3 regions of the Nostoc sp. 2RC genome follow, and region 1 is predicted to be linked to each of the others. Evidence: predicted binding sites of a transcription regulator. Region 1 holds the regulator's gene; each other region holds the start of a gene.
The links. The regulator NtcA, encoded in region 1, controls nitrogen genes in cyanobacteria. The targets are predictions, from matches to a motif close to TNTGTANNNNNNNNTACANA.
Positions count from the first base shown of each region.

Region 2: GNE10_RS14375 (cell division protein SepF) is a predicted target of NtcA. The motif match lies at 6,950-6,969, and genes of this name have one in related genera.
Region 3: GNE10_RS23895 (DUF3120 domain-containing protein) is a predicted target of NtcA. The motif match lies at 4,286-4,305, and genes of this name have one in related genera.

Region 1 is NZ_JACKZU010000242.1:3,613-11,711, forward strand. It holds gene GNE10_RS23415 (IS5 family transposase) at 1-836, shown strand, start outside; gene GNE10_RS23420 (aldo/keto reductase) at 993-1,859, opposite strand; gene GNE10_RS23425 (DUF3146 family protein) at 2,107-2,370, shown strand; gene ruvX (Holliday junction resolvase RuvX) at 2,416-2,868, opposite strand; gene GNE10_RS23435 (DUF3084 domain-containing protein) at 3,242-4,732, opposite strand; gene ntcA (global nitrogen regulator NtcA) at 4,899-5,570, opposite strand; gene fabI (enoyl-ACP reductase FabI) at 5,950-6,726, shown strand; gene hisB (imidazoleglycerol-phosphate dehydratase HisB) at 6,816-7,457, shown strand; gene GNE10_RS23455 (ABC transporter ATP-binding protein) at 7,694-8,099, shown strand, end outside.
Region 2 is NZ_JACKZU010000107.1:708-8,806, reverse strand. It holds gene GNE10_RS14400 (diguanylate cyclase) at 1-564, shown strand, start outside; gene GNE10_RS14395 (hypothetical protein) at 580-1,140, opposite strand; gene GNE10_RS14390 (hypothetical protein) at 1,548-1,925, shown strand; gene GNE10_RS14385 (RNA helicase) at 2,325-4,997, opposite strand; gene proC (pyrroline-5-carboxylate reductase) at 5,205-6,023, opposite strand; gene GNE10_RS14375 (cell division protein SepF) at 6,215-6,823, opposite strand; gene GNE10_RS14370 (YggS family pyridoxal phosphate-dependent enzyme) at 7,208-7,876, opposite strand; gene pipX (transcriptional coactivator PipX) at 7,873-8,099, opposite strand, start outside.
Region 3 is NZ_JACKZU010000252.1:3,242-11,340, forward strand. It holds gene GNE10_RS23880 (mechanosensitive ion channel family protein) at 1-70, opposite strand, end outside; gene GNE10_RS23885 (TIGR03279 family radical SAM protein) at 1,457-2,794, opposite strand; gene GNE10_RS23890 (undecaprenyl-diphosphate phosphatase) at 2,938-3,762, opposite strand; gene GNE10_RS23895 (DUF3120 domain-containing protein) at 4,308-5,087, shown strand; gene GNE10_RS23900 (hypothetical protein) at 5,249-5,410, shown strand; gene psbU (photosystem II complex extrinsic protein PsbU) at 5,599-6,027, shown strand; gene nadB (L-aspartate oxidase) at 6,265-7,956, shown strand.

The DNA of each region.
Region 1 (8,099 bases):
GGAAAGGCATTAAACGGCAACTGCAATATATCAAAAGAAATTTAGCTCACATTCAGCAGCTAATGGAGTTAGGTGCGTCACTCTTCAACCTGAGTAATAGGCAATATAAGAAGTTACTGGTAGTAGCAGAAATTTATCGTCAACAACTTTGGTTATATGAAAATAAAAAAATTAGTATAGAAGACCGTATTGTCAGTTTAAATCTACCACACATTCGTCCGATAGTCCGTGGTAAAGCTGGAAAAAAAGTAGAGTTTGGGGCAAAGCTTTCAGCTAGTTGCTATGATGGCTATGTATTTTTAGACCATATTAGTTGGGATAATTTTAACGAATCAGGCGACTTAAAATCACAAGTAGAAGCCTACAAAAACTACACCGGATATTATCCTCAATCAGTTCATGTTGATCAAATTTATCGCACTAGAGACAACCGCTCTTGGTGTCAAGAAAGAGGAATTAGAATTAGTGGGCCACCTTTAGGGAGACCACCTAAAAATGTCAGCCCTGAAAAAAAGAAACAAGCAAGAGAAGATGAGCTAATTCGTATCTCTATTGAGGGGAAATTCGGACAAGCTAAACGAAGATTTAGCTTGGGTAGAGTCATGGCTAAACTTCCTCATACCTCTGTCACTGCTATTGCTATTACTTTTTTAGTCATGAATCTTTCTACCCTTCTTTCACGGCTTTTTTGGGGATTTTTATGCCAATTTTTCAACATTACATCTTTTTTCACTGCTTTTATTAGCAAAAGTGATGTCCCGTTTGATTGCAGACAACAAAAACTTATCTTTGCTCTTCCTGACTACGGAGTCAATTTTTCTCTTGCCTTGGAATGACTTTTTCAGCAAGCCCTACTTAGTATTTAGCAATGTTAACTGTTAACTGTTAACAGTCAACAGTCAACAGTCAACAGTCATCTCCCCATCTTCCTATTCCTAGCCCAAATTACAATCTTTGATTGCAACTGAATATGAATTTTGACATCTGAATTCTTATGTTGCCCGATCAATTTTTCGGACATCTTCATCAGATAGTTGCACATTGATAGCTAGTGCTGAGTCTTCAATGCTGGAAATTTTGCTAGCTCCAGGAATTGGTAAAATAACAGGCGACTTGGAACGTAACCATGCCAGAACGATATTGTATACTGATACGCCTTTTTCTTTAGCCAACTGAGCGATCGCTGGAATATCTTCTAAGTTTTGATGACGACGCCTACCGCCAAATGGACTCCAGGGTAAAAAAGTCAATCCTTGCTGTTCGCAATACTCCAACACGCCATCAATTTCTGGCTGTCGTTCCCAAGGGCTATATTGATTCTGCACTGAAACAATATCCACCACATCCTGCGCCCGCTTAATTTGTTCAACGGAAAAGTTAGAAACTCCCACGAACCGAATTAAACCTGCTTCTACTGCTTCTTTGACTGGTGTAAGAGATTCTTCGATGGTGTAATTATTATCTGGGGAATGATATTGCCAAACATCGATGGGTTTAGCGCCGCCCAAAGCCTCAAAGCTGACTTTAATTGTTTGACGCAAGTGTTCTGGGTTTCCGTTGCGCGTCCAATTACCATCGGGACGCATCAAGCCGCCTTTAGTTGCGACAATTACCTGGCTGATATCGCCTTGGTAACTGGTAAGTGCTTTGTGAATTAACCGTTCGTTGTGATGCTTATCTGATTCGTCTTTACAATAAGAGTCGGCAGTGTCAATGAACGTAATACCCAGATCTAAGGCACGATGAATAACTGCGATCGATTCTGATTCGGGAGGGCGATTATAAATTGACATCGGCATACCACCCAAACCGATGGCACTGACAAAAATACCTGTTTTTCCTAACTGTTTGGTTTCCATGCTTCTAGTCATAGCTTTCTGACCCAATTATGAAGCACTGAGTTAAAGATTTTTTAGCTATCGATCGCAAATCCTCCCATTTACTTATACTTGGCGATTCCTACCCTCAAGTCTTTCGGCTGATTAATATAACCTCCTCAATTACAAATACTTATTTTGTCAGTTTGTCTATTTAAGCTATGTTTGGTAAATAAAATAAGTAGCCTACATAAATTGGCTAGTTATTCCACACTTGACATAAAGCATTGTGAGTGCCAAACGTCTGCCAGAAACCATTGCCCATGTCAAAATTACCCGCCAATCCTGGCAACACGGCTTCCTAGAGGGTGAAGTGAGTGCAGGTGAATTTGAATGGCATTTCCAGTGGCATTTTCGTAGGGGAGAACTTGCCGTCAAGCCCTCCCAAGGTCGCGCCTTAATCAAAGAACCCCTCGGTCGATTTTTGGAGAAACAAGATTATCAACTAGAGCCTGGAGGAGACTATGCTTTTACAATTCGGGCGGAAATTTAGGAGTTATTCAATTTTGGATTTTAGATTTTAGATTGAATCCAAAATTCAAAATCTAAAATTGGCTGATTCCGTGAGGCGATTTAAGTATCTTTCGATTAGCAGAATGGCAACAATGTCATCTATGGGTCTTGGAGGCTGTCGCATACCTTGTGGTAGTAGCTTTATTAGCCCTTTGGGCGGATACATTTGCCAATAGCGATCGCGTGCTTCTAAGGTTGTGTAGCGCTCATCCACTAAAATAATGTTCAGGGGTTCTGATAATTCTTGATACAATTGCTGTTTCCACTGATTGGCTGTTGTTTGGTTGCCCATCACCATCAAGGAGATGGGGAATTGCTGACGCAGTGTCTCAATGGTAGCGATCGCCTCTTTTGCTAACACCACTTGATGATAATATAGTTGCCGATCCAGCCCCATCACTGCTAAACCACATTTATCTCGACCTGGATCGAAACCCAAAATCACTGGCTGTGTCGGTGAAAATTCACGGAAAGTCATAAGTAATAAAAAAAGAATTCAGAACTCAGAATTCAGGAATCAGAATAAATTAGTGGCAGTGGCGAGTCTGTGTAGGAAAGTTATGCTGGCTGCGGCAAACTAACCTCCAAGCGTCTAGGGCGTAAGCTGCCGAGTCGTGACTTTCCGCGCTCATCTCCAATACGGTTCGGTTAAAGGGGAAAGGGGAAAGGGAAAAGGGGAAAGGCTTCAAATACATCCAAATCCCCTTACCCCTTAACCTCTTCCCAGACCACAAGGGGACTTCATATTGCTTATCCGAACCGTATTGGTTCATCTCCCATTAATTGTATTCTGACTTCTAACTCCTGAATTCTGAATTCTGAATTCTGAATTCTGACTCCTGACTTGTTGTTTAAGTACTAAAAATAATTTGTCCGTTGACTACTGCTACTAATTTCACTCTCAAAGGCCCGGCTGTATAAGTGTCTTCTGCGGCGATGGCTTTTATTTCCAATGGTTGATTGTACTTTCTTAATTGGGCAACAAAACGCAAAAAAGTACCATCCACTTGTACATTTTCCACTATTCCGGCGTTACGGGCGCGAAATTGGGAAGCAGAAATTAGTATTTCCAATCGTTGCTGCAACTGATAGGATGTCATGTTTTTGGGGTCAGCGGTGGTTGTGGCTAATTGGGCACCTCCAGAGAAAACGAGTTCATTCCTGGCTATGTCGGCAAAAATTTCTATTTGCTTTTCTCCTCTAACGTAATTACCTGCGGAAAAAATTCGCACTACGTATTCGCGACCATCCTCAATTTGCTTGCTCAATTGCTCGACTCTTTCCTGAGTTACGCGCACCAGCTCTACATTTGGAGAATTTCCACCAGGCTCACTTAATTCCAGGTTGGCGTTGCGATTAGCTTGTTGTAAAAGTTGTACCACCGCTTGACGAGCCGCAGCCACCTGGGTAACGCGAATTACAGCAGCCGCTAGAACTTGACCGCGAACTAAAGCCAGTTTACCCAAACGCAGGTCTTGGTAAGACTGATAATATTTTTCCAGCCTTGCAACTTCCTGTTCTAGTTGCTGTTGTTGTGTTTCCAATTCTTTGAGGCGAGATTCCCGTTTGGCAATTACTTGTTCTCTAGCTGTAATTTCTGAATTACGCTTTTGAATTAACTGGTCGAGTTGGGCAATTTTGCGATCGCGTGCTTCTATCCCTTCTTGGCGGTTGGCAAGTTCGCGATCGCGTTTTTCGATAGCTGTTTTGGCTTCGTCAATTGCTTTTTTCGCTTCCGCATACAGTCGTTGACGTTCTGTCTTTAGTAGTTCAACTGCTGCCTGTAGTTCCTGTCGCTGATTGTAAACGCTTTGCAGTTCGGCTATGGCTTTTTGGTACTGACTGACAACTCGATCTAACTGCCCTTGAGTGCGCTGGAGTTGAGTTTGGGTTTGGGCTTGCTGCTGAATGGTGCGGTTGAGTTGGGCTTGGGTTTCCCTTTGCTTGGCATTGGCCGCCTGCAAAGACTGATTAATTGCTTGCAACTCTTGTTGGGCTTTGGCTTGGGCGATTCTTGCTTGATTTAACTCGCTTTCTACCTGACTTTTCTGGGTTTCTGCGGTTTTTAGCTGTTCCCGCTTTTGCCTGAGGTCTGTTTGAATATCCTCTAACTCAAAAACTCCCTGCCGCAATTTATCATCAGCAGCAAATAAAATTCCTAAGGTTGATGCTGAAATCAAACCCCCAGTAAAAATCGTTACTAGTACTGCGGTGTTTTTTGGACGAAGGTTAAAGAGTGAGAGGCGGGCTTTGCCAACTCGTGTGCCGATGCGATCGCCCACGGTTGCAATTACGCCTCCCAGAATTAAAATTGCTGCGATGAGGATGTATCCGGTGGTCATGTTTAGCTACCGAAATCCTTCCAGATACAGCCTACTACTTTTGACCATTGTCTGTGGAGAAGTGGAGGTTGGCAATAGCTGAGATTAGTCAATTTTAGATTTTCCTTGAGCTATTAGTGCGATCTTGAAAATACGACACGTGCCGACTCCGCTTTTTCCAATTGTTTTATGTGAACTGCCGACTTAAAGTAACGGGTTTATGCACAGTAATCTTCTTCTTGTGGATAGAAATCATCTTTTTTTCACGCAAATCCCCTAGTAGCCTTGTAACTGTAACACGAGTCGAACCAATTGCCTCAGCGATCGCTTGATGAGACAACTTCAAATCAATTGTGATGCCATCAGCACAAGGAACTCCAAAATCACGACAAAGAATTAATAAAAAACTCACTAACCTGGAACCCATATCTCGGTGAGCAAGAGTTTCAATCATCATCTCTGTCTGTAAAATTCGCGAAGACAGACCCCGCAGCATTAACATTGATAATTCTGGATTTTCCTTGAGTGCTTGCTCTACTTGTTCGATTGGTGCCGACAGTAATTCCACAGGGGTAAATGCAACCGCATGGTAAAACCTATCCGATTTATTTCCTGTCAGCAATGACAATACACCAAAAACACTATTTTCTCGCAGCAGTGCTACCGTTATTTCCTCTCCTGCCTCATACACCCTGGAAAGTTTAACAGCACCTTTTAAAAGAAAATAAACTCGTTCGGCAGGATCGCCAGGAAAAAAGATCGTTTTATTGCGTTCAAACGTTTCCACAACTGGCGGAAACGCCCCGGTCGCCATCTGACGAAAAACATTTGCTAGGGCTTTATCTTGTGTCACGATCATCTCCCTTCCCCTACCCAATGCCGGAAAAACAAAAACTAATTACCTAAGAATACACCTGAAAATTCAATAAAGCACCGTCAACCTTTCTGTACTTTCCTATACTCCAACTAATTGTTTGTTAAGTCACTGTTTATAATGATACATAATTGTCGATCTCTTCAGCTATAAATTGTTGATAAACTGTTCCGAGTAGTGGTATTAAAAAGCTTTTTTGAAGAACGAATAAAGAGAACTTGAGAATATCTTTAGAAAGAATCAAGAATTTGCTGATAGCAAACACCCTTACCAATATTCATTTTTGCAAATCCCGTGTAAAACAAAGACAAACTAGCCTCGGATTCTAGTATGCTCCTAATGATCGATCCCATTAACAATTTCTATGCTGAATCTGACTGGAAAAAATGCCTTGGTTACAGGTATTGCCAACAACCGCTCCATTGCCTGGGGCATTGCCCAACAGCTGCACAAAGCAGGAGCTAATCTGGGAATTACCTACCTGCCAGATGAACGCGGCAAAATGGAGACAAAAGTAGCCGAACTAGTCCAACCCCTCAACCCCAGCTTATTTCTTCCCTGTAATGTCCAAAACGAGGAACAAATTCAATCTACCTTTGAGACAGTACGGGATAAGTGGGGAAAGCTAGACATCCTGATTCATTGTCTTGCCTTTGCCAACAAAGAAGATTTGACGGGAGGTTTTAGCCAAACCTCTCGTTCTGGCTTCAAAACTGCTTTAGAGATTAGTACTTATTCTTTAGTACAGTTAAGCAATGCAGCTAAACCCTTGATGAGTGAGGGTGGTAGTATTGTCACCTTGACATATTTAGGAGGTGTGAAGGTAATTCCTAACTATAACGTCATGGGAGTTGCCAAAGCGGCATTAGAAATGAGCGTGCGTTACCTGGCTGCTGAACTAGGGCCGCAAAATATCCGCGTCAATGCCATCTCCGCAGGCCCCATCCGCACTTTAGCATCTTCAGCAGTGGGCGGAATCTTAGATATGATCCATCATGTCGAGGAAGTAGCTCCCCTACGGCGGACTGTTACTCAGCTAGAAGTCGGCAACACTGCGGCTTTTTTATGCAGTGATTTGTCCAGCGGCATCACCGGACAAGTTCTGTATGTAGATGCAGGATATGAAATTATGGGAATGTGACGCGATAAAGTTATGAGTTATGAGTTATGAGTTATGAATTTTTAACTCCTAACTCCTGACTCCTAACTCCTAATTTCTAACTCTTCCCTATGCAAACAACCAATCGCCAAGTCAATTCAAACTACGACCAGTTAACTAAAACCCCTCGGATTGCCACTGTTCATCGCACCACAGGGGAAACTGATGTGCAAGTCACCATCAACCTTGATGGAACAGGAAAATGTACCGCAGCAACAGGTATTCCGTTTTTGGATCATATGTTGCATCAAATAGCCTCACACGGGTTGATTGACTTAGATATCCAAGCCAAAGGAGACTGGGAAATTGATGACCACCATACCAACGAAGATGTAGGTATCACCTTAGGACAAGCTTTTAACCAAGCATTAGGCGATAGGAAAGGCATTGCTCGTTTTGGTAATTTCCTAGCACCTTTAGACGAAGCTTTAGTTCAGGTGGTGCTGGACTTTTCAGGACGCCCTCACCTCAGCTACGGTTTACAAATTCCTACCCAGCGTGTAGGAACTTATGACACCCAGCTGGTGCGCGAATTCTTTGTAGCGTTAGCAAACCACAGCCAAATGACACTACACATTCGGCAACTGGATGGCGTTAATTCTCATCACATTATTGAGGCGACATTTAAGGCCTTTGCAAGGGCGACACGCTTAGCAGTAGAAATTGACCCTCGTCGTGCTGGCTTGATTCCTAGTTCTAAAGGCGTTTTGTAAGAGCCTCCAGGGATAAGTTTATCCCAGGAAACCTAAGGCGGGACGGGGGCACAGTGGCAGGGAAGCAAAGGAACAATGATAACTCCTCACTTTTGATTCAGCAAGGGCTAAACACCCCAATACCGCTAATAGCACTCACTCTGTTTGCGATAATTATCAAACTCAGTGGTGATTATTATCACCCTGTTGGGTAACTTGTAATAGATACCAAGTTGCTAATTGTTGATTAAACCGAGATGAAGTCTGTTGCAGATGACCCTGATTCTCAACTCAATAGGACAAACACTCTGCCAGTAGTCCTAACTTCTGAGTTGCGAAAAGTTTACCGTACTGGTTTTTGGCTAAATCAAAAAGTCGTATCTTTAAAAAGCTGTTCTTTAAAAGTTTATCAAGGCGAAACCTTTGGACTGTTAGGGCCCAACGGCGCTGGTAAAACTACCCTTTTAAAACTATTGTTAGGGATTATTCGTCCCACTGGTGGACAGGGACTATTGTTAGGTCAGCCAATAGGCGATCGCAACGTTAAGCAATACATCGGCTATTTACCTGAAAATCCTTATTTGTATGATTATTTAACTGGCTGGGAGTTTTTGCAGCTAGCAGCTGGGCTATTCCAAATTCCTGAGGGCATACAACGCCGAC
Region 2 (8,099 bases), on a different contig from region 1:
ATTCGCGTCACTGCTGAACGGATGATTAATGAGATGGTGCTTAAGGCTAGTCGTTTAGCCAAGAAATACAGAGCAGAAGCCGAACACGATGGCTTGACTGAAATTTTCAATCGCCGCTATCTCGACAGATTACTATTGCGGGAAATAGAAAAGTCTCACAAGTATCAGCAACCATTAACAGTAATACTCCTAGATCTAGATTATTTTGGTGAAGTCAATCGAACCTACGGCTTTCCCACTGGAGATAAAGCACTGAAAACTGCTGCTCATGTATTTAAAAGTAACGTTAGAGGAGTGGATTGGGTGACACGTTACGGTGGCGAAGAATTTTGTATAGTCATGTCCGATACCGATTTGAACACAGGCTATCAAATAGCCGAACGAATTCGTCTAGCTCTAAGCCAGGAAATCGTTACAGCTTACAATGGCGAACAGTTTCGACTCACTGCTAGCATTGGAATTGTGCAACTGATACCAGAAGATAATCCTATTTCTTTGTTGCAGCGTGCTAGTGACAAAGTTCGACAGGCAAAGAAAAACGGGCGCAATCAAACTTGCTTGTGATTGCTACAGTACAATTTAGGGATTAATTGCCGAATTAGCCATTTTCACTAAAGAAGCGCCATCGCCAGCTTTCAATCCCACAGTATATTGCACGCCCTGTTGTCGCCAAGTCAAGGTAGCATCGGAACAATTAGCACCACAACTAAAATCTACAAAATAGCCAGTGATACCTTTAGCCAAAGATACACGTTTACCAGTAAGGCGGGGCGTTTTCTGGGTTACTGCTTCAGCAGACAGCACACCCAAACGGCAAGCATTTCCACCATTACAATCAGGACTAAAACCCAGTAAAATATCGTACTTCTTTTGGCTAGCAGTTTCTATAATCGCGTAAATCGGGTATTCCCCATCCGACTCTGGAATAAACTTCGGTAATAATATCTTGATTTGAGTTTTTTGCTTTAATTTAGGCAAAATCGACCTAAAAACTGGATTTGATTGGATTTTAGTTTGTCCTTGTGCTATTAGTTGAGCCTGATGGTTAACACTAGCTACTGCTGACTTGGGAAAACTGCTAGGACTAACTAATAAAAACACAGCACATACAGTACCAATTTGTTTAAAGCCTAAAATCATAGTTTCAAACCTTTTTAATCTTAAACACTTATTTGTAATACCCATTTTCTGTATCAAATTACGCATTTTATAAATATAAGAGTACAAAAACTGGGAATAATGATATCAATTTGTTGACTGTTGACTAACGCATTAAGTTATTGTCCTTGTCTCCCTTGTCTCTCCCATCTCCCCCATACTTCTCTGCGAGAGGCTGCGCCAACGGCTCCGCTCAGTACAAGTCTCCCCCTCTCCCCCACCTCCCTACAGCAAAAATTACGTTTTAGAACGCAAAATGTTATTACAGATTGGGATTTAAAAATCTGATAAATTTTTGATTTTATAGATGAAAATAGATAACAGGTCACTTGACCTATAACTTTTAATCGGATAGCCTTAGCGTTCAGAAACATTTTATTGGGAAACCGATGAACAGAAAACTAATACTGAATTTGCTTTCTACTTCCACAATTTTTGCCTCGCTGATGTCCACCCTGGGAATATTTCATCCTGCCCATGCTAGTATCACTCAGCGATTAATGCACACGCAAGACGGCCGCACCTGCATCACTAACCCACATGGCGGTAAAGATTTTATATGCATTCGAGATTCTGAGAGAAAGCAACCTTACACCTCTAAACAACGTTCCACCACTGTTGTCACATCAGTATCAGATGAGAATATTGCGATGCTGGACTTTACTGAAGAGGAAAGCGAAGCTGCAATTAAATTATTTGCCTGTGACTGTCCATATTGCATAAATTCTCTGCGTCAGTTGCGTGGCACTGGCAACTTGGTGTATTAGAGTTGAAAAGTCTTGATGGCGATCGCAATAACTTCTATTCAACTGTTAACAACACCCCGATAGTCTACAAAACTGTACCAATTTTGGATTTTAAAGTTTGGATGTTGGCTCGAAAGTCTCAATTACAAAACCATTCCCAGAATTCCAAACAATACCACTTATCCTAAATTTGGTAAAAAGTATACAAACCAAAAAAGCATTTTTAATTAAAGCAAGGGACTGGGGACTGAGTGAAAAGTCTTTTGATGTCTAAGTTTTTTCGTATGTTAATGTCCTAACCGCCTTGACTGTTGCTATGTAACCAAAGAATGAAGACGTGGGGACTAGTATATACGATGCAGAGATTCATTTCTCACCGTTACTATGTCCCTGCATCCCCGTGTCCCCCTCGTGTCCGCTTCATTCAACCACTTCATTCACAGGGAATCTATCAATCAGCTGCATTGCCCGATAAGCATTACGCTGGAAAGAATCTGGTAAGTGGGGAACATGGGGTATCTGCGATAATAAATCCAATGTCCGCCGTAAAATTCTCACTACGTCACCTTCGTCCAAACTGGTGTTATCGCACAGTTCTGTCCACTCCATACCCAGCGCCCACTGTTCCACTAAGGCAATTAACTCAAACTCCAACCATATAGGTAAAGCTACGTTGTAACGACGTTGTAATTGGAACATCTGCCGACGAATTCCCCGTAATTTTCCTAAGGCTTCTGTGACTTCATTACTGAGGTCAAAGTTAACCTTACTATCTGGACGTGGAGTTTCTGTCACCAAAGCGGCCGCCGCTGCTGCTAAATGGTGCGGATCTAAATTGTCCAGTTCGCGGCTAGCGAATACTAAACCCAGCCACAATTCATTTTCACCACGAATGGCAGCAGCAATTTGCCCTAGTTGTGTGGGTAATAGGTTATCTAATGCACCAAAGTGTTGCAGAATAGCAATTAAATTGAGAAATTCTTCCCAATGACGTTGTGACTGTTGCTCTACTACCGCTTGCAACTCTTCGAGTTCGGCTTCTAGTTCAATATACCGGGCCCTGCGTTTGAAAATAGTTCCGACATTGCCTGATTGATGTACGGGATGAGCTTCTATTTGCTCTTGGATAGCGGTAACACGACTGAGTTGTTCGGCAACCTCTGGTGCCATATACAAAGACTCTATGGGATTGGGAATTCGAGTGGCGATGGCAAATGTTTCGGCATCGCCAAGAGTTGACTGCCCCGGTTTCAATGACATTTCTGTTGGTGGTAGTACTTCAGGTGGTACTTCAACTCGCGGCAGTTCGGCATACAAATCCACTACATCTGCTGTAGTTGCCACATACCAACGGTTATCGTATCCCAAGCATACCAAGTAAGGAGTGTCGCCAGAACCAGGGGTTTTTCCCACTAACACTGCGGTTACGGGTGAAGATACTGGGATATTTTTACCTTTGAGACTCAATAGAGTTCCCGACACTGCAAAGCCCAACATCATCGCCAATTGTTCTTGCCTATCTGAGAGGGCTTGTTGTTGCAGAGTTTTCAATATTTGCCGTTCTACCTTCAAGCGTTGCCGCAATTTCTCATAAACAGCCAGTTCATTTTCATCAACGGCGGCGATTTGCTCTTGTAATTGGGCTAATTGCCCTTGCAGTTCGGTTATTTCATCGTATTCTGGTCTTAAATGCAAAGTCGCCATATACTGCCCAAAACTGCGTTCTATCAGTTCCCTAGCTTGCTCTAAGGTATGAGTTTGCAGCAAGTTGAGTACCATACCGTAACTCGGCGTAAACTGGCTGACTAGGGGATCTGGCTTGGATGTGGCCAAATAGGCAGCTTCTTTAGCTCCTTCAAAGGGAGTTTGCACTGTCACCACATGACCTTGTTTATCCATTCCCCGGCGGCCTGCCCGTCCCGCCATTTGCAGAAATTCGGAAGCGTTTAGCAGGCGGTGTCCAGTGTCAGTACGCTTGGAAAGGGTGGAAATTACCGTTGTCCGGGCGGGCATATTAATTCCGGCTGCCAATGTCTCAGTGGCGAATACCACTTTAATCAGCCCTTGCTGAAATAATTCTTCCACCAATGCTTTCCATGCAGGTAAAATCCCGGCGTGGTGGGCGGCGATTCCTCTGTACAGGGGAGCAATTTGTCCCGAACGTCCGGCTTCGGGATTGCGGTTTAAAAACTCATCAATTTGTTCCCGTAAAATTTGCGACTCTTCATTATTTACCAGCCATAAATCCCCCACTTCTGCCACTGCTTTATCACATCCCCGACGGCTGAAGATAAAGTAAATGGCTGGTAGCATATCCCTTTGCTGCAAGTGGCTCAGGGTATAAATAATGCCGGGAGCCTCTGGTCTACCAGCTTTCCCCCGATCGCCTTGTCTTCTTTTACCACGATTAGCCAGACGGGGGTTAATTTTGGTTTTGCTATCATTCAACAGCGGAAACAAGCCTTTGGCATTACAAAAATGAAATTCCAAAGGTACTGGGCGAAAATCCGAGTAAATCAGGTCTGTTGGCCCGTGGACGCGATTGAGCCAATCGGTGAGTTGATCGCTATTGGCTACAGTTGCCGAAAGGGCTGCCAGTTGAACTTCACGGGGACAGTAGATAATTGATTCTTCCCAAACTGTACCGCGTTGGCGATCGTTCATATAGTGGCACTCATCTAACACCACCGCCTCAACGTCCACTAACGAAATGCCCACTTGCCCAATGGGTGTACCATAAAGCATATTGCGGAAAATTTCTGTGGTCATCACCAAAATGGGTGCATCCCTGTTAATGGAAGCATCTCCTGTTAACAGTCCCACCAAATCCAACCCGAATTTTTCTCGAAAATCACGTAATTTTTGATTCGACAACGCCTTCAGGGGAGTAGTGTAGAACACACGTTTTCCTCGCGACAGGGCGCGATAAATGGCATATTCCCCTACTAATGTTTTGCCCGAACCTGTAGGCGCACATACAACTACGGAACGTCCAGCGTTGAGGGATGCGATGGCATCCTTTTGGAACCGATCCAGTTCAAAGGGAAATATCGACCTCAGGTCAAGTTCAGGAGAAGGCGCGGGATAATTCACTCAATCACATTTGCAACCAGACTGTTTACTATACTAACGGGTCTTTTGTCAACTTCGTTAGATTAGGAGTTAGGAATTCAGAGTTAGGAGTTGGGAATTAGGAGTTAGGAGTTAGAAGTTAGGAGTTGGGAATTAAGAGTTAGAAGTAAAAATTCATAACTCCTCACTCATAACTCCTCACTCATAACTCCTCACTCATAACTTTATTCATTTTCCCAGATCTTGCGATCGCTCTGTGGCAGCTTTTACTGCTTCAATCAAAGCAGAGCGAAATCCTGCCTTTTCTAATTGGGCAATCCCGGCGATTGTTGTACCACCGGGACTAGTAACGCGATCTTTGAGTTCTGCTGGGTGCATTTTGGTTTCCTGCAACAGTTTTGCTGTTCCCAGTACTGTTTGCAAGGCTAGTTGATTGGCAATGATTCTGGGTAAACCTGCGGCTACTCCACCATCAGCAAGTGCTTCTATCAATAGCGCCACGTAAGCCGGGCCGCTACCAGATAACCCTGTAACTGCGTCCATCAGCACTTCTGAAACTTCTACAACTTCGCCCACAGATCCAAAAACTTGATGTGCTATTTGGTGATGCTTCTGGTTAGTATATGCACCCAAACAAACTGCTGTAACTCCTGCTCCCACTGTTGCTGGAGTGTTGGGCATTGCTCTAATTACTGGTAGTTGCACAAATGCAGCTTCTAACTGACTTAAAGTTACACCCGCTAGGATGGAAATAATCAATGGTGGGTGTTCTATTTTCAGAATATCAATATCAGCTAACTCTTGAGCAATGGTACTAAAAACCTGGGGTTTCACTGCCAAAAACACTACTTCTTTGGCTTCGGTGAAAACCTGGCTACTATCAGTTGCAACGGCAACATTGTAGCGCTGTTTTAAAAATTCCTGGCGTGAGGGTAGCGGTTCGCTAACTATGACTTCTGAGGATTTATAAATTCCAAGGGCAATAAGGCGGGATAACAGCGATTCTCCCATTACCCCACCACCAATTAAGCCAAATTTAATAGTCATTAGTCATTGGTCATTAGTCATTTGTCATCGGTCATTTGTCATTCGTCATTGTTTATTGCTAACAAACAAAGGACAAAGCGCAAAGTTTGGGTGGAGAATTTCTACCATCAAATGCTACTTGCTTTTAGCCAGGAGACCCGTCCAAGGCAGTAGTTTCACTTTCAATAAGAGGACAAAAGACTAATTTAATTTTATTGTGCCATCCGGTTAGGTTCGTTACCCCAACTTTGATTTGAAGGTGAAGAACCTGCGGGGCGAGAAGGACGGACTGGTGGTTGTGGTACTTCATGAAGAACGCCACCTTGGGTACTAACTTGTACGCAGCTTGGTGTAAACAAAAAGATGCTCTCACCGATGCGTTCTTGATGTCCATCTAAAGCGTAAGTGCCACCTGCGACAAAATCCACTGCTCGCTGAGCTTGGTCTGGATCCATAATTGTCAGGTTCAACACCACTGACTTGCGTTCTCGCAGCGCTTGAATTGCCTGAGGCATTTCTTCAAAGGTGCGTGGTTCGAGTACTAAAACTTCCGAAATTCCGTTAATTGCTCCTGGCATACCAATCACATTCCCCATTGGCTTTGACCCTGCTGCTGCTATCTCTTCTCCCATTGTAGGCACTGGTTCCCGCCAACGTCTATTTTGAGTTGCTGGGGTTTCTTGTGGTACTGGTTGGGGATTTTCTTGTTGATAGAGATTTTGGTAGTTATTGTCTGTATCTGGTTCTTCTTCGTAATACTCGTATTCCACTTGCTCATTTAGACCTACAAAGTCCCTGAGTTTGGAAAAAATGTTGTTCATTGTGTACTCTCCTGGTGCGAATAGCCGGTATTGACTTGGCTTAAATGGTTAATTCAGCCATCTGCGTAGGCGTAGCCCGCCGTAGGCATCGCTACATGGTCGGATACTTCAGCAAATATATTGCTATTTGTAGCCTATACTACGGGCTTTGGCGATGAACGGACACTTTTAGCAAGGCCTGTACATCGCCTAAACATAATAATGAGTCAAGATTATATCCTAAGGTTTGTCCAAAGGAAAGTTCTTTTACCCGAATTTTACTTGGCGATTGCTCTTGTCAATACTATATCCTTTGTTTCCAATTGCACCAGTCTGTTACAAAATTGTTGTCATCAAATCCCGATCTTTTAATTAATACTCAAGAACTAGCTTGACACTAGTATGCTATGGGCGATCGCCAAATAAGATGGTTCCTAATCGCACCATCGTTGCGCCTGCTTGCACTGCTAGTTCGTAGTCGCCTGACATACCCATAGATAACTGCTGCATTTTTATGTGCGGCCAGCTTTGCTCTTGGATTTCTTTTGCCAGTTCGCGACATCGATTAAACACGCTCAAAATTTCGGCATCAGCCAATCCTGAAGGCGGAATTGTCATCAAACCTTGAATTTGTAAAGTTTTGCATTGATTGAGAGCGGGTAGATCCGATAAAAGTTCTGGTACACTCCAACCCGACTTGTGAGGATCGGGAAGAATTTTCACTTGCAAGCAAACTTGGGGAGTCACTCCTAGTTGTTGCGCCAATTGTTCTAAGCGCACTGCCAGCTTTAAATTATCTACGGAGTGAATCCATTGGAATTGTTCAATGGCTTTTTTGGCTTTATTGCTTTGCAAATGTCCAATAAAGTGCCAAGTAATATCCGATAAGTCTTGCAACTGGGCTTGTTTAATGGAAGCTTCTTGGATGCGGCTTTCCCCAAAATCACGAATTCCTGCCGCATAGGCACAGCGAATCGCCTCAGTAGAAACTTGCTTGCTGACAGCAACCAATCTGACTGAAGTTGGTAGCGAGGAACGAATAGAAACAATACGTTCGTAAATCGAACTGTTCATTGGAAGGTGCGTTGGAAAACACTCTGAAGCTGATCGTACTCCTGAGATTGCCCAGTGCGACGCAGAGTGCGTAAGCGATTTTCCAACATCATTCTAGCTTCAGTGCGTCCGATAGGCTGGAACTTAACACCTTTAATGTCATTTGCCACCAAAAAAAATAAACGCTGGGCATAAAGTGTGGTGAATAGATCTTGGTTTTCATCAACCATACAGATCTTGTAAA
Region 3 (8,099 bases), on a different contig from region 1:
CAACTACCAAACCCATAAATCCAATTTGTAGTTCTCGGTTTGTAGTGATTTCTGATAAAAAACTCAACATTTCTCTAATTGGTGTTAGTCATTGATCATTAGTCATTGGTCATTTGTGGTTATAAGAACAAATGACCAATGACGTTACTATTATCAATTTACACTCACAGTCCTATGAACAACAAGTGAGAATACAAGATTACTTAGCATATCTAGCTCAACTTTTAACCAAATAATTACTAATTCGTAATTTTTAATTAAATGAGTAAAAGTCTCTTGATTCATCAATGAAAACATAAAAATGTGTAGTGTCATTATTTCAAGCTCATAACTGAAATTGCAGGGTAAAATTACGTTATGGAGCGCAGTCCATGACGTAAACGCAGCGTCAAGCACGAACGCTTAGAGGGTTATTATCGATTCCAAATTATTGAGAAGCAGTCAGAATCCAAAATACTGAATTGAGACGACTTTCAAATTCAAGCTTCATAATCAAGAGAAAAATTGAGAATTCATAGCATCCTTGATTTTTCAATTCCAAGCTGGATTCTAACTGCTTACTTCTGAATTTTTACGGTTGTTTTATCTATCCAATTAATCATTTGAGTTTTGAGAAAACTCTATCCAGAGATAAATGCTAGATAGATAGACTACCGCTACAATACAGATAGTTAAGATGAAGTTAAAATCAGTCATCGCATTTAATCCAACGTAAAAGTGTGCAGCAAGTTTGCAAACCCACATTTGTAAACTTGCTATTTCACACCCAAATTTTTGGATGCAAAAAAATGAGTTTTTAGTCCACAAGCTTGGACTAGGTAAACTTAGGGAATTGCAAAAATAAATTATTCCAGTTAAAGCTTTGACTGTTGATTGTTAACTGTGAACAGTCAACAATTGCAATGGAATCTTTTTTTACTTGTAAGTCCCTTAATGAGGTCACTCAATGGATGAAACTTCGTATTTAGAGGGATAGCCTAAATATGACTAACCAAAGAAGCTATCTATTTAAAAATTGACCACACAAACACGTACAGTTTGTGGACTGCTTGCTCTCAATTCTATTGAGGCAAGTGGCTTAAAAAGGGTAATGAATTAAGCTCGTTTTGCTTGTGATTCAGAATTTTAGATTTTTTTGGCTGATAATTGACCCTGGTGAATGAAATAAGTCAAAAATCCAAAATTCAAAATCATCAACTAGTTAGCATTGTTTAGCTGACTAGCGTAATTATCTGCACGCGATTGCTTTATTTACCTATTGATTTACAGTCTACACCACAAGACATCAAAAGGCTAGGCAAAAAATTATTTTTTCCAAAGGCTAACTCATAGAAGTTGCACAATCTTGTTAAATTGTATAGGCTAAAGAGTTAACAAAAATAACTAAGGACACTTTTCAAAGCAAGTAAAGTACACAATTATGGTTTGTTAACTAGCTGTAAAACTTGCTTTACTTCTAAATTTCGCTATCAGCAACGCAGGCATTAATTAAATCTTCAACTCCAGCCACAGGTAAGATATTTATCTTCAATTTACTTGCTAATTCTGCAACGCTCATATCATCTAGAAATACCAACTCACCGTGCTTTAACATCACCTTTGGCAGCAAAATTCCATCGCCTAAATCTTGTCCTGCTAAATTTAACAGCAAGTCATGACCTGTTAACAATCCTGTGACACTAATATCTTGCCCCCAGTAATCACTAGATAAAGCACGCATATTTACTTCTAAACCTTCAACCGAATTTAAACGCTTCAAAATTGGTTGGAATGCTTTTTCAACGGTGTTACCCACTACCCAAGTAAACTTTCTCTGGGGATAGACTTTTGCAGGTAGTAATTCTGCGGCAACGGTGGCAAATTCTTTGATAAATAACTGAATTGAACCAACACCGTTATCAATTTGAGGATATTCTTCATATTCTGATTCGCTTGGTAATTCTTCACCTGCAATCAAAAACCATTCATCAGCTAACCAAGCAACGCTGGAACCAAATTTTTGGCGAAATTGTTGGGAAAGCATTTTGACTTGCGAAATCACTTCTTTAGCTTTTTCCCTAGTTACAGGTATAAGTTCATCTTCTTGGGGACGAAATCGTGTCAACCCAACTGGTACAACCGCCACTGACGCCACCGTAGGCACTTCACCAGTATGAAAGGAAGCTAAATCTTTAAGAGTTCGTTCGAGATGTTGGCCATCATTAATGCCGGGACAAACAACCACTTGGGCGTGAATTTGTAGTCGCCTTTCTTGAAACCACTTGATTTGTTGCAAGATTTGTCCCGCACGGGGATTTTTGAGTAATTTAGTTCTGACTTCAGCCTCCGTGGCATGAACGGAAACATACAACGGAGACAAACGCATTTGTTCGATGCGTCGCCATTCTTTTTCTGGTAGATTGGTGAGGGTAAGATAAGAACCGTACAAAAAGCTCAGACGATAATCGTCGTCTTTCAAATACAAACTAGAACGTTTACCTGGTGGCTGTTGGTCGATAAAGCAAAACGGACACCGATTATTGCACTGAATTAAGCCATCAAATAGGGCTGTTTCAAATTCCAGCCCCAAGTCTTCGTCGTAGTCTTTTTCGATTTCAATATGATGTGTTTTACCAGTAACGTCTAAAACTTCTAGTTCTAAAACTTCATCAGCACATAAAAATTGATAGTCAATTAAATCACGGGGACGCGTACCGTTAATTGCAACGATGGCATCCCCCACTTCAAAACCAATCTCTGCGGCTATAGAATCAGGTAGTACTCTGGTAATGCGGGCTGGTTGAATAGTAGACATGGGTATGGGCATGGGGCATTGGGCATGGGGCATTGGGCACTTGTACTGAGCGTAGTCGTTGGCGCAGCCTCTCGCACAGAAGTATGGGGCATTGGGCATTGGACTAATGACCAATGACCAATGACTAATGACTATTATGTAATTTATCCTTGCCAACCTGCTGCGATCGCTAGTAAGATAGCACTGCCGAATGCTAATCTATACCAAACGAAAATCATTGTATTTTTAGTTGCTAAGTATTTGATTAAGAATGCAATTGATAGATAGGAAAATATAAAGGTTGAAATAATTCCTACAATTAACAATGCAACAATGTTATCTGGTAACTGTTGGGCTTGAAATAATTTGAAAATTTTCAGACTCTTATATAAGGTTGCAATTGTCAAAGTGGGAAACCCTAATAAAAAAGAAAATTTTGCCGCTGTCGCACGTTCTAATCCTAAAAATAACGCAGTTGTCAACGTGGAGCCAGAACGAGAAACACCAGGAATTAAAGCAAGGGTTTGTCCTAATCCCACTAAAATACCATCCCGAATCTGCAATGACTCAAAACCTCGCTTGCGAGTACCGATTTTTTCTGCTAAACCAAGTAAAAGTGCCATGATAATTGACATGATGGCAATAATTAAGGCACTCTCAGGGATAATATCTTTCAAAAGAAAGCCGACAATTAAAGCAGGTAGTGTTCCCACTGCAATACCTACCAGAATTTTCCATTCCTCCCGTTCCCAGTCTTTTTGTTTTACAGCTTCAATTCCACCTTTAACAATACTAGAAATCAACGACCAAAAGTACCCCAAAATTGCAATCACACTGCCAAATTGAATGGCATCGACAAAATCTTTAGATCCTAGTTCTTTCCAACCAAATACCTTAGTGACAATTAGCAAATGTGCAGTGCTACTGATTGGTAAAAACTCTGTAATACCTTGAACAATACCTAAAATAAAAGCTTCAAGAAACTCCATAATACCTTTCTCCTACTTCTAAAAAAGAGAACAAACATTCTTTAAGTAACAGTGTTACTTTATATACTTTTAGCTGCACCTAATCTTCTAGAAAATTCAATTTTAGTGATGGATAACACTATCTAAGACGCTGACCATGTTCTTACACCAATCTCAATAAGTCAACGCAATTTTAGGAATTCATCAAACTTTAATATTTACCCAACTAATAGTCTGGCAAGTCAACTTTGCTGGGTTTGGACTGGGAAAAGGGTAAAGGGGAAGGGGTAAGGGATTTAAAACCTTTCCCCTTTACCCTTTAAAGAGCCAAGTCACGAAAGCGGACTACTAAAGAGAGAGGGAGAAAATTCTTCCTTGTTTTCTTTGTCCACCTTGTCCCCCACCCTGCGGGTTCGCGCTAGCGTCTCTGAAAGAAAAGCTAAAGCTACATCCCCCTCATCCCCTTCCACGATGCTAAATTTGAGTATAATTTAAATGCCCTGGGGGGGGATTTTAAAGTGTGATATCTTAAATAAGGTAAAGTTTAGTAACAAATATTAAAAACGTTGGTTAATAACACATTATCTTCCTACACCGCTTCTATTCCTTCCCTGGATGCCGAGTTGGATCTGTCTAACATCAAGCACAGGGATGTCAAAAAATTGGAATCTACACTATCATCTTCTCCCTCTTTGCCTTTATCGATTTCTGCTCGACAAACATGGTTGGTATTTGCGGCGGCGGTATTTTTGGTATCAGTGCCAGTATTTATAGAAGCGCCAATAGTGCGATCGCTACCTAGTTTGAGTTTAGCGCTGACCGGATTTTGGGTGTGGCTTAGTTTGAAATTAATGTCACGTCCTGCAACCTATGTCTGGGGAGATTTGTTGTTTGGCTTTAGCTGGAGTTGGTTAGCAGGAGCGATTTACTGGGGTTGGTTACGTTGGGAACCATTATGGCATCTGCCGGTGGAATCTATCGGCTTGCCATTTGCTTGTTGGTGTTTGGCAAAAAATTGGGGCAAGGTGGGTAATTGGTTTTATTTGGGTTCCTTGTTCGGTACAGTATTAACTGACGTATATTTTTATATTGTGGATTTGATGCCCTATTGGCGACAAATCATGATTGCAGATGTAAATAGCACGTCAAAAATTTTACAAAATGCTTTAATCCAAGTAGAAACACCTTCGGGAGAAGCTTGGGCGATAATTCTCGCTTCAGTATTATTACTAGTGGGAATTTTATCTTTAGGTAGAGTTGAGAGACACTGGTATGCCTTTGGCGGCGCAGTTTTAAGCACAATTTTGGTAGATAGCTTATTTTTGTTCGCAGCGATCGCAGCCTAAATATATGACAAAATTCACACTAATCTGCGTTCTCAAGGGTAATTCTAGCTCTGGGGAGATGAAGTTGGGAAATTTGGAAATTTTGTGAATTTAGTTAAGAAATATTACAATAATTGCCCGACAGCCTAAAGCCGCCTTGACTGGAGTTTTCGGCGTTAGACATGCCAAAATCTCTATCTATTTGGCATGTAGAATCAGCCAGCCAAAAAGATTTTATGGAAGCGGGAATGATACCGTATTCTGTAAATACAACGCTTTTGCGGCTGAAGCAAGCTGCTGAGGGCTGGCAAAAATTTTACCAAAAGTACAGTCAAACCCAGTAACAGTAAATATTGTGGATATTAATACGCTGTATATTAGTTTCTGATGACTGCTGTGTTGATTAAGCTATCAGGTTTTGGCCTTTGTCCTTTGTCCTTTGTTCTGCAACAAATGACCAATGACTCATGACCGCTGACAGATGCTAGCTTAAAAATTTTATTTCTGTTTGATGGAAAGAGGTACAAAAATCGTGAAAGGATTGGTGCGTTTATTAACAGTGTTTAGTTTGTTACTTGGTTGCTGGGGATGGTTGGGAACAACTCAAATAGCCCAAGCTGCTAGTTTCAACAGTTTTGCTTTTCCCCAAGTGCCAGTTTTGGCAATTGAACGGCAGAATAGCGCAGACAGAAAGTTAGCAACGGATTTCGGTAAAAAAATTGATTTAAATAATACCAACGTCCGAGCATTTCAACAGTATCCAGGGCTTTATCCCACCCTTGCGCGACTCATCATCAAAAATGCTCCCTACAAGAGTGTAGAGGATGTATTGAACATTGAAGGATTGAGCGATCGCCAAAAACAAACCCTGCAAGCCAACTTCGACAACTTCGCCGTCACAGAACCAGAATCTGCCTTTATCGAGGGAGACGATCGGTTTAACAATGGCATCTACAGATAACTGCACATTCGAGTTAACGTAGCAAATAGTAGCCCACTCCTAATTCCAGGGAGTGGGACAAAATTATGAGTTAGGAGTTAGGAGTTAGAAGTTGTGGGTTATGAGTTAGGAGTTATGAGTTATGAGTTGGGAGTTATGAGTTGAAAACACAAAACTCCTCACTCCTCACTCCTCACTCCTCACTCCTCACTCTTGATTCCTCACTCTTGACTCCTCACTTCTAACTTATTTATTACTTTGCCTCAGATAGATATTCCTAGCCAATTTGATGTTTTAGTAGTGGGTGCTGGTGCTGCTGGACTCTACACAGCGCTATGTCTACCAGAGTCTTTACGAGTGGGCTTGATTACTAAAGAAACTGTGGCTTTGTCCGCCAGTGATTGGGCACAAGGTGGTATTGCCGCAGCAGTAGCTCCAGAAGATTCTCCCACGCTGCATATTGAAGATACAATGCGGGCAGGTGCGGGTTTATGCGATCGCTTTGCTGTGGAATTCCTCGCCCGACACGCCCCTAGCTGTATTCAGTCTTTGGTTGACTTGGGGGTTGCTTTTGACCGTCACGGTAAAGCTTTGGCTTTAACTTTGGAAGCCGCCCATTCTCGCCATCGGGTTCTCCACGCCGCCGACACCACAGGACGAGAAGTTACCACCACCCTCACAGCCCAAGTTCTCCGTCGGCAAAATATTCAAGTCATCCAGCAAGCTTTGGCTTTGAGTTTATGGATTGAACCCCAAAGCCAGCGCTGTCAGGGAATTAGCCTGTTTTATCAAGGTAAAATTACATGGGTGAGAGCTGGTGCTGTGGTGTTGGCAACTGGTGGCGGCGGTCAGGTATTTGCCCAAACCACTAACCCTGCTGTGAGTACGGGTGATGGTGTAGCGATCGCCGCTCGTGCTGGCGCTATCCTCCGCGATTTAGAATTTATTCAATTCCATCCCACAGCCCTCACCAAACCCGGTGCCGATCGCTTTTTAATTAGCGAAGCTGTACGTGGCGAAGGGGCACACCTCATCGATAACGAAGGGCGGCGTTTTGCCTTTGACTACGACCCAGCCGGAGAACTCGCTCCCAGAGATGTTGTTAGTAGAGCAATTTTTAGCCATTTACAACGTACCGCCCTCGACCCTGCCACTGCCCATGTGTGGTTGGATATGCGCCCCATTCCCGCCGACAAGATTCGTCATCGCTTTCCCAACATCGTTAAAGTTTGTCAGCATTGGGGTATCGATGTCTTCAACGAACCAATTCCTGTAGCCCCTGCGGCCCATTACTGGATGGGTGGCATTGTAACAGATTTAATGAATCACACAAATATTCCTGGTGTATACGCAGTGGGTGAAACAGCCAGTACTGGAGTACATGGGGCAAATCGCCTTGCCAGTAATTCCCTACTAGAATGTATTGTCTTCGGTGCCCAGATGGCTAATATTGAATTGGCAGATATTGGGCAACCCTCAGAAACACCGATATTCCCATTCAGGAAATTTACTGCTAATGCCAGCGAGTGGCAAACTCAGCAAACACAACTAGAAACCCTCAGGGAGAAATTACCGCGCTTAGTGTGGCAACATGCTGGTATCTGCCGCGAACAGTCAGGATTAGAAAGTGCGATCGCCACCGTAGAATCTTGGCAACAAGATTTAGCTGCTTTGCCTTTAACTCAATTTCTGTTAGCTTTACATCCAGCAGAACCAGCTAGTCTCGATTTACCAAATGTGGAAGCCCAATTGCGACTTTGGGCAGAAACCCGCAATTTATTGGATGTAGCCCATTTAATTCTCAAAAGTGCCGCTTTTAGAACTGAAAGCCGCGGCGGACATTATCGCCTAGATTATCCTCAACCAAATTCACATTGGCAAGTCCACACACTTGTACAAACAAACCACTGGTGGAAATCTTCAGTATTGGATGATGGGCATAGGGCATAGGGCATAGGGCATGGGGCATGGGGAGATGAGGGGCACAGAAGGTAGGGGAAAAGGTTAATGGTTCGACAAGCTCACCAACCGGGAAAAGGGAAAAGGAATAAATTTAATCTTTCCCCTTTCCCCCTTTCCCCTTTCCCTTTCCC